3 regions of the Serratia sp. UGAL515B_01 genome follow, and region 1 is predicted to be linked to each of the others. Evidence: predicted binding sites of a transcription regulator. Region 1 holds the regulator's gene; each other region holds the start of a gene.

Region 1 (3,268 bases):
TTCGCTCGGACATGAAGTTACTGGCTCAGATGCCAACGTCTACCCACCAATGAGTACACTGCTGGAAAATCAGGGAATCGATCTGATCCAGGGTTACGATCCCGAGCAATTGGAACCAACACCTGATCTGGTGATTATTGGTAATGCAATGAGCCGTGGTAATCCCTGCGTGGAAGCGGTGCTTGAACGGGGTATACCCTATGTTTCTGGTCCCCAATGGTTGCATGATTATGTACTGCATGATCGTTGGGTACTGGCGGTTGCTGGAACACATGGAAAAACAACGACTGCCGGTATGGTAACCTGGATACTCGAAGCTTGTGGTTATCAGCCAGGGTTTTTGATTGGTGGCGTACCGGGCAATTTTGATGTTTCTGCCCGTCTCGGCAATAGTCCATTTTTTGTTATTGAAGCAGACGAGTACGACTGTGCTTTCTTCGATAAGCGATCAAAATTCGTTCATTACAGTCCGCGCACGCTGATTATGAACAATCTGGAGTTCGACCATGCTGATATTTTTGACGACCTGAAAGCGATCCAGAAACAGTTTCACCATCTGGTGCGCCTGGTGCCGGGCAAAGGAAAGATTATTCTGCCGGAAAACGATGCACATCTTAAGCAGGTGATGGCAATGGGATGTTGGAGTGAACAAGAGTGGATTGGTGACGAAGGGACTTGGCGTGCACAGAAGATGACAGCGGATGCAAGCCATTATGAAGTCTACCTTGACGGTAATAACGTGGGTGAAGTTAATTGGAATCTGGTTGGTGAACACAACATGCATAATGGCTTGATGGCTATCGTGGCCGCACGCCATGTTGGCGTACAACCAGCAGACGCCTGCCGAGCATTGGGTGATTTTATAAACGCTCGTCGTCGCTTGGAGTTACGTGGTGAGGCTCATGGTGTGACGGTATATGATGATTTTGCCCATCATCCTACCGCTATTTTGGCAACGCTGGCTGCGCTGCGTGGAAAGGTTGGGGGGACTGCGCGCATTCTGGCCGTGTTGGAACCCCGTTCAAACACCATGAAAATGGGGATCAGTAAAAACGAATTGGCTCCTTCACTTGGACGAGCTGACGAAGTTTTCTTGTTCCAGCCCCACCATATTCCTTGGCAGGTTACTGAAGTCGCCGACGCATGTGTGCAACCCGCACACTGGAGTGCCGACCTCAATGTGCTAGTAGAAATGATTGTGAAAGTAGCGCAACCGGGCGATCACATTTTGGTTATGAGTAATGGTGGCTTTGGCGGTATTCATGACAAGCTACTCGTCGCCTTGGCTAACAAGGCTGAACCGAAAGAAACGTACTGATTTAATCGCTCATTCAATCCCTGTAATGTGTTCTTTTCAGATACTGGTAGTGGCTCCGCGGAGCAAGTTGGCGAAAAACTTTCAGGGCCCTTGTTTGAACGAGATTTTGTTCAGCTGGACAACCTTTTTGGTGTGTCAGGTCAAGTACCTCGGATAAAAAAGACAGATTGTCATTTACCCCAAGTCCTGGCTTTCTGGTCAGGACTTGGCTGTGGCCCTTGCATGCGGTTAAGGAACATTTTCCGGGGCTTATTTCAAAAGACTGACTGGAGGTTACGTCTTAAATTTTGGCGCAACTTTATGTGCAGGATGAGTGGTTATTTGCAGCATGGCCCTTGTGGAGCATCATCAAAATTTATTGATTCATTTTATAGACTGGAATATTTATCCCAATCCTCCATTTATTTTAAATCCACAAGATTTACTGATTTATACCCAAGACTCTTACTGCCTTGTCCAAGATACTCTGCTCATGCTGCTATCGGCTAATTTTGTCAGCCATTCTTGCAAGTTATTGGCATACTTAATCAAAGCTCCTGCTCAAACAGGGCGAGAATGGCTTCGAAGAGTTGTCGCGCAGTAAATGCACTGGCTGGCGTGACAAAAATGGTATCGTCACCTGCAATCGTACCAAGGATACCCTCTGATTTGCCCAGCGAGTCTAGCAGGCGAGCAATGAGTTGTGCTGCTCCGGGGCTAGTATGGATCACGACCACCGCATCGTTATGGTCGACATCCAGCACGAGATTTTTGAGTGGGCTGGTGGTGGTAGGCACACCAAGTTCGGCTGGAAGACAGTACACCATTTCCATTTTGGCATTACGCGTGCGGACGGCACCAAATTTGGTAAGCATGCGTGATACCTTGGATTGGTTGATATTTTCAAAACCTTCTTCTTGTAGCGCCGAAACGATCTCACCCTGAGAGCTGAACTTTTCCTCTTTCAACAACGCTTTGAACGCTTTGATCAGGTCTTCCTGCTTTGCGTGATTTCGCATTTTGCACCGTGGAATGAATGTTGACAAAGTTGCTCATTATTATGCATATGCATGCATTTTTATGCAACACAGGGTGGTGTTGGACAAATAAATGGCACGGATTGTACGTATAAAAAGCTATATTAACAAAATCACGAATTGACGAATATGCTTTTTAATCAAGTAGGTGGTGCGGTTTTCTAGTAAATAAAATGTTGTTAAAATGATATTGTTCTGATGTTATGTAACGGTGTAATGTAACTTGTCGGTTAACGTGACTGTGAAGAACTTTTTACTGTTTTCGATTAATGTGCGCTATATCGTTAATGCATGAGCTAATTAATCTAGAATGGCAGCGAAATCGGCCATTTTATTGCGCCAGATCTAAAATGGACTGTTAATAGGTTGTTTTTAAAGGTGTGATAAATTAAGGTCCGAATCCATAAATTTCACGGCGCTTTTATATTTGAAATAATAAAGGAGTATAGGATGAAAGTTGCAGTTCTCGGTGCTGCTGGCGGTATTGGCCAAGCCCTCGCTCTTCTACTCAAGACCCAGCTTCCTTCAGGTTCAGAACTCTCCCTCTACGACATTGCTCCTGTTACCCCAGGGGTTGCCGTTGACCTAAGTCATATCCCAACTGCGGTTAAAATCAAAGGGTTCAGCGGAGAAGATGCTACCCCAGCGTTGCACGGTGCAGATGTGGTGTTGATCTCTGCAGGTGTCGCCCGTAAGCCAGGTATGGATCGCTCAGATCTGTTTAACGTAAACGCCGGTATCGTACGTAATCTGATCGAACAGGTGGCTAAAACTTGTCCTAAAGCGTGCATCGGTATCATCACTAACCCTGTAAATACCACCGTTGCTATTGCTGCCGAAGTATTGAAGAAAGCGGGCGTTTACGACAAGAACAAGCTGTTTGGTGTAACCTCACTGGATATCATTCGTTCTAACACCTTCGTGGCCGAGCTAA
Region 2 (3,268 bases), 600 kb from region 1:
GCGCATTACCGACGTGGCCTAGCTCGGGATCCAACGGCGTAACAATAGCACTCCCACCGTCAGCCAGGCAGAGCCCAACCGCATCGATTTTATGTTTTACAGCCCACGCCAATAGGGTTTTATTCGCCGTACCCGCTAAGGCACCCGTTATGATGTCGATCTGATCGGCAGGTGTAACCCGCAGACCGTTTTTCTTGACGACCGGCAGGGAAAGCTTGTTCATTAACTCGTCCACCACGCAACCGCCACCGTGCACGATCACCAACGGCCGCTGATGTGCTTGGCGATAGACATCCAGCGCGGAAAACAAGCGCTCCAGCGCTTCTTCACTGTCCAGAAGCACGCCACCCAACTTGATAATTAATGGATTCATTGCTGTTTTACTCACACTTGCCAACTCTCTTTCAAGCTACCGCATGTCACCGGTTAGCGCATCATTGCAGCTTGAAATCTGTTGGGCAGACCTTAGATTAATGACTGGGTTTCCGAGAACCCAAAACGGATATTCAGGCACTGAACCGCCTGAGCAGCCGCCCCTTTCAATAGATTGTCTTCAGCAGCCACCGCAATCAGGTGTTCGCCTTGCACGGCAAAACCGATATCACAGAATGGTAGGCCCACCACCGATTTCAGTGCTGGAATACCTTTTTCATATAGCCGTACCAGCGGCTTGTCGTCATAAGCCGCACGATACGCCGCAGCCACATCCTGCTCGGTAACACCGGTTTGCAGACGGCAGGTGATGGTTTCCAAAATACCACGCGAAAAATTACCCAGATGAGGGGTAAAAATGACCGGTACGCCGAGATGGGCAGCAATTTCCGGTTGATGACGGTGGTTGAAAAGGCCGTAAGGCTGAAGGCTGACCTCACAAAAGCTGGTGGTAATACTCGCTTTACGCCCGGCACCACTCACACCGCTGACGGCATTGATGACTGGCCATTGATTCAGATCCAACAGCTGCTTATCGAGTAGGGGTTTCAACGCCAGTTGTGCCGCCGTTGGGTAACAGCCCGGCACAGCAATCAGTTGAGCCTGGCGGATCCTTTCACTCTGCCATTCCGCCAAGCCATATGCCGCTTTTGCCAACCAATCCGCATGCTGGTGTTTAAAGCCATAATATTGGCTATAAAAATCAATATCCTGAACGCGGAAAGCACCTGAAAGATCGAACACCACACAGCCGGCCGCCAAAAAAGCAGGGGCGATGTCATGGCTGACTTCATGTGCGGTCGCAAGGAATACAACATCGATGCCTTTAGCCGCTTCAGCAACGTCAACCAGTGGTTGCAAAGGCAGATCGACGACACCTTTTAATTGAGGATGCAGGTCAGAAAGTAATTTTCCTGCATCTGTGCTTTGCGCTGAAACCGCTAAAGCGGTTATGTTCATATGTGGGTGGCGATTCAGGTAAGCCGTAAGCTCTGCTCCAGCATAACCGCTGGCACCAACAATCAGCGTATTCAACATGTGGCTTTTCACCTTCTTGGCTAGCAATCAGAGTCTCTGGCGACCCAGGTAATGGGGCTTGGTCGCGTTGTTGCGCGGTTCACCCACGTGGTAGAGCGTTGATGTTTTTCGACACACATGGGCATATTTCCCTTACGCTCTTGTTTACTGTATTTTTATTCAAAATAAATGCATGAATATTGATACTATCCTAACCAAAGGCTGTCAACAGTGAAGATGAAATTACCTCCATTTATTGAGTTGTACCGGGCATTGATCGAGACAAAATCGATCAGTGCCACCGATGGTGCCCTCGATCAGAGTAATGAAGCATTAATCAACTTGCTGGCTGGCTGGTTCCACGATTTGGGGTTTCGCGTCGACGTCCAACCCGTGCCAGGCACCCGCAATAAATTCAACCTGCTGGCAAGCATCGGTGAAGGCAGCGGTGGCCTGTTGCTGGCAGGCCATACCGATACGGTACCCTACGATGAAGGCCGCTGGACACGAGATCCCTTTACCCTGACTGAGCACGACAACAAGCTATATGGATTGGGTACCGCTGACATGAAAGGCTTCTTTGCCTTTATCCTGGACGTAGTACGCGATATCGATGCCAGCAAACTGACCAAGCCACTGTATATTTTGGCAACAGCAGATGAAGAAACGACGATGGCTGGCGCACGTTACTTCGCAGCGTCTAACAAAGTTCGCCCGGATTTTGCCATTATTGGTGAACCCACTTCCTTGAAGCCGGTACGCGCACACAAAGGGCATATCTCCAATGCAATCCGTATCGTCGGCAAATCAGGGCATTCGAGCGATCCGGCCCGTGGAGTCAACGCGATCGACCTGATGCATGAATCCATCGGTCATCTGATGGAATTGCGTAAGACGCTACAAGAGCGCTACAACAACCCGGCGTTCGCTGTCCCCTATCCAACCATGAACTTCGGCCATATCAGCGGCGGTGATGCCGCTAACCGCATCTGCGCCTGCTGTGAGTTGCATATGGATATCCGCCCACTGCCAGGCATGACGCTGGATAACATCAACGAACTGTTACATGAAGCACTGGCACCTGTTAGCCAGCGTTGGCCGGGACGTTTGTCGATCGATGAACTGCATCCGCCAATCCCTGGTTACGAATGCCCAACCGATCATCATATGGTGGCCGTGATCGAAAAACTGCTGGGTTCACGCACCGAGGTTGTTAACTACTGCACTGAAGCACCATTTATCCAAGAAGTCTGTCCGACGCTGGTTCTAGGCCCGGGCTCGATCAACCAAGCGCATCAACCCGATGAGTATCTCGATACCGCGTTTATTGAGCCGACGCGCAAGCTATTGGGGCAGCTGGTCGACCATTTTTGCCAGCAATAAATCCTGAGTACAGGTAGGGGGATGGCTTATCGTTTCTCTACCTCCTAACAAGTAGGCAATGAGGCTAATAAGCCAGACTGATAATCAACGTTCCGTAATTAAATTTCAGAAAATTCGCTGAATTTGATGTTTTTTTGCTAAAAATAGTGTCAATTGATAATTGGACAGGAACGTGGCTGGAAAAACAGTCGGTCTTTGCCAGACACGTGAAATTTACTTACAAGATGAGAAATCATGTACTCACGGCTTTCAGGTGGTGGTGAGCAGCAGCACCACCACCCGGGAGATAGTGAGTATACAGAGAACTGGGCCAGGGGTTATATGAACGAACAATATTCGGCAATGCGAAGTAATGTCAGTATGCTCGGCAAATTGCTCGGCGATACCATCAAAGAAGCGCTAGGCGAGCATATTCTCGATCGCGTTGAAACCATCC
Region 3 (3,268 bases), 1.6 Mb from region 1:
CAAATCCGGCCTCCGCAACCAACCGATACTATAAGCAGTATCATATGCAAGGTTGGAGTCTCAATAATGCCAGTATCAAGACGGACGCGGGGTGGAGCAGCCTGGTAGCTCGTCGGGCTCATAACCCGAAGGTCGTCGGTTCAAATCCGGCCTCCGCAACCAAACTTGATAGACACAGATAAACACCTTAGCGGGTGTTTTTTTGTATCTGAAATTCCCTGTCGCTGCCTTAACACTTCCTTATATCACAATCTGTTTTACCTACGTGCCTGTGCTCCACCATTGGCAAAATAGGCTTTAATCCCTGCTAGAATTGATTCGGCTACCTGCTGCTGGAAATGGCTGGTTCGCAGCTTTCGTTCTTCTTCAATATTGCTAATAAATGCGGTTTCTACCAGAATTGATGGGATATCTGGTGCCTTTAACACTGCAAAACCTGCCTGATCGACAAGATTTTTGTGCAAACGGTTTATTTTACCCATTCTGCTCAGCACTTCCTTACCAAACTTCAGACTGTCATTAATTGTTGCTGTCTGAAGCAGATCAAACATGGTGTGATCAAGATAGCGATCGCCACTTCTGCTAACCCCACCAATTTCATCAGCAGCATTTTGGGTCTGAGCCAGAAACTTGGCAGCATTGCTGGTTGCCCCCTTGGTTGACAGAGCAAAGACAGAAGAGCCCCTTGCCGAACGGCTGGTAAAGGCATCAGCGTGGATCGAGACAAACAAATCAGCCCGCTGCTTACGCGCTTTGGCAACACGAACTTTAAGCGGGATAAACACATCTTCATTACGCGTCATAAAGACTTTCATGTTTGGCTCACGCTTTATGAGCGCGCTTAGACGACGAGCAATCTGCAATACGATATCTTTTTCTCGCGTTTTATTTTTACCGATAGCGCCAGGGTCTTCACCTCCATGCCCAGGATCAAGCATGATAACGATAGGTCGATCGCGCCCCGCTTTACCTGCCTGCGGTACTTCAGATGGTAACGAACGCTCCAGCTCGCCTTGGTTATAATCCTCTAATAACGCCAATAATGGATCATAGTCTTCACCGGATTGCCTATTAGCAGGATAAAGATCCACCACCAAACGGTTGCGATATTCAGAAACCGGCTTCAGGGTAAACATATTCGGACTCACCGCTTGCTTGAGTTCCAGTACCAACCTAACGGTATTTTTATCAAACTGGCCGACTCGAGCCTGTTTCAGATAAGGGTCTTCCTTACGAACCTTCCCGGCAATTCCTTTGAGCACACTGTTGAGCTGAACGCCTTCCACATCGACGACAATGCGGTCTGGATTAGTCAGAGCAAACTGTTTGTATTTGAGTGGAACATTGGATTCCAGCGTTACCCGGGTATAGGTTGAAGAGGGCCAAACGCGTACGGCAATCACATGGGAAGCCGCAGCGAACCCGACGCGGCTCACACTTAGCAACCAGGTTGCGGCTACCCCTTGCAAAAACCGGCGGCGCCCCAGATTGTGATCGGCGTTAGACATGCAGCTCCAGCAACGGTAAAGATTATAAAAACACCAAAGAAATGAGAATGGAAAACTTTAACGAATCCCTACGGCGCTGTCATTAGAAAATCATTTTATGATTTTTCAATTTATTAATTATTTATACTCGAAATAGCGCGAGTTACATGACAAAAACGCAATGCGTTTTTGAACAGTGCCTGTGCTGCTCCCGAAGGGCAAGCTCTATGGACGGGCAGAGTAACCGCGCGCAGTCAACGTCCAGGTAACTTGAAGTATGACCAGCATAACCTTCTCAGCAAATAGATTAGCATCACTTCCCGCTTGCCTTTTTAGCAACAAAAGAATAAAAATACATAAATACCGTATAAATATGCAAAAGAGGATATGCCGTGAAGGAGCGTAGTACAGAGCTGGTCCAAGGATTCCGTCACTCAGTTCCCTATATCAATGCCCACCGTGGCAAGACATTTGTCGTCATGTTGGGTGGTGAAGCCATCGAGCATGAGAATTTTTCCAACATCGTCAACGATATCGGGTTGTTACACAGCCTGGGTATCCGTTTAGTGGTGGTATACGGTGCAAGGCCACAGATTGATAACAACATTGCACTGCATAAGTACCAGCCAATTTACCATAAGCATACTCGTGTCACCGACGCCGCCACCTTGGAGCTAGTCAAACAGGCTGCTGGGCTGTTACAGCTGGATATTACCGCACGGCTGTCAATGAGTCTGAACAATACCCCGTTGCAAGGTGCTCATATCAACGTGGTTAGCGGCAACTTTATTATTGCTCAACCATTGGGTGTAGATGAAGGCATCGATTATTGCCACAGCGGCCGTATCCGTCGCATCGATGAAGAAGCGATCCATCGTCAGTTAGACAGCAATGCCATCGTGCTGATTGGCCCGGTGGCCGTATCGGTCACTGGTGAAAGTTTTAACCTAACTTCGGAAGAGGTTGCTACCCAATTGGCGATCAAACTGAAAGCAGAGAAGATGATTGGTTTTTGCTCATCACAAGGGGTCACTGACGAGGAAGGCAATATCATTCCCGAAATGTTCCCCAACGACGCACAAAAACGAATCGATCAACTGGAAGAGTCTGGCGACTACTATTCCGGTACAGTGAGATTTCTACGTGGGGCAGTAAAAGCGTGCCGCAGCGGGGTGCGCCGCAGCCACCTGCTCAGCTACCAGAAAGATGGCTCTTTAGTACAAGAGCTATTCTCGCGTGATGGTATCGGTACTCAGATCGTTATGGAAAGCGCCGAGCAGGTTCGCCGCGCGACGATCAACGATATCGGTGGGATACTCGAGTTAATCAGTCCCCTCGAGCAACAAGGTATTTTGGTACGCCGCTCGCGCGAACAACTGGAAATGGAAATCGACAAGTTCACGATTATCGAGCGCGATAACCTGACCATTGCCTGTGCAGCACTCTACCCGTTCCCGGAAGAGAAGATTGGCGAGATGGCCTGTGTGGCTGTTCACCCTGATTACCGCAGTTCATCGCGCGGAGAAATGCTATTGCAGCGCGTAGAAAGCCAAGCTCGCCAAATGGGGCTGCAGAAACTGTTCGTATTGACGACCAGTAGCATTCACTGGTTTCAAGAGCGAGGTTTTTCACCTGCAGAAGTCGAAGTGCTACCGATGAAAAAACAGGCACTGTACAACTACCAACGCCGTTCAAAAATTCTGTTGGCAGATTTGTAGTCGGCAAGACGCTGGCTTCAGCCAGCGCTTATGATTTTTTTGTATATCAACTAACCTGCAAAC

The links. Region 1 encodes ArgR, which controls arginine synthesis, uptake and breakdown. Its sites were predicted from a motif close to ANTGAATAAAAATACANT; they were not measured.
Region 2: a site for ArgR is predicted at 1,617-1,634, ahead of argC (N-acetyl-gamma-glutamyl-phosphate reductase). Genes of this name have one in related genera too.
Region 3: a site for ArgR is predicted at 1,829-1,846, ahead of argA (amino-acid N-acetyltransferase). Genes of this name have one in related genera too.

Annotation. Positions count from the first base shown of each region.
Region 1 covers NZ_CP109901.1:127,080-130,347, forward strand. The annotation lists gene mpl (UDP-N-acetylmuramate:L-alanyl-gamma-D-glutamyl-meso-diaminopimelate ligase) at 1-1,318, shown strand, start outside; gene argR (transcriptional regulator ArgR) at 1,846-2,316, opposite strand; gene mdh (malate dehydrogenase) at 2,785-3,268, shown strand, end outside.
Region 2 covers NZ_CP109901.1:3,746,465-3,749,732, forward strand. The annotation lists gene argB (acetylglutamate kinase) at 1-373, opposite strand, end outside; gene argC (N-acetyl-gamma-glutamyl-phosphate reductase) at 466-1,470, opposite strand; gene argE (acetylornithine deacetylase) at 1,687-2,832, shown strand; gene ppc (phosphoenolpyruvate carboxylase) at 3,154-3,268, shown strand, end outside.
Region 3 covers NZ_CP109901.1:2,705,115-2,708,382, forward strand. The annotation lists tRNA gene OK023_RS12145 (tRNA-Met) at 1-21, shown strand, start outside; tRNA gene OK023_RS12150 (tRNA-Met) at 86-162, shown strand; gene amiC (N-acetylmuramoyl-L-alanine amidase AmiC) at 258-1,508, opposite strand; gene argA (amino-acid N-acetyltransferase) at 1,880-3,205, shown strand; gene recD (exodeoxyribonuclease V subunit alpha) at 3,252-3,268, opposite strand, start outside.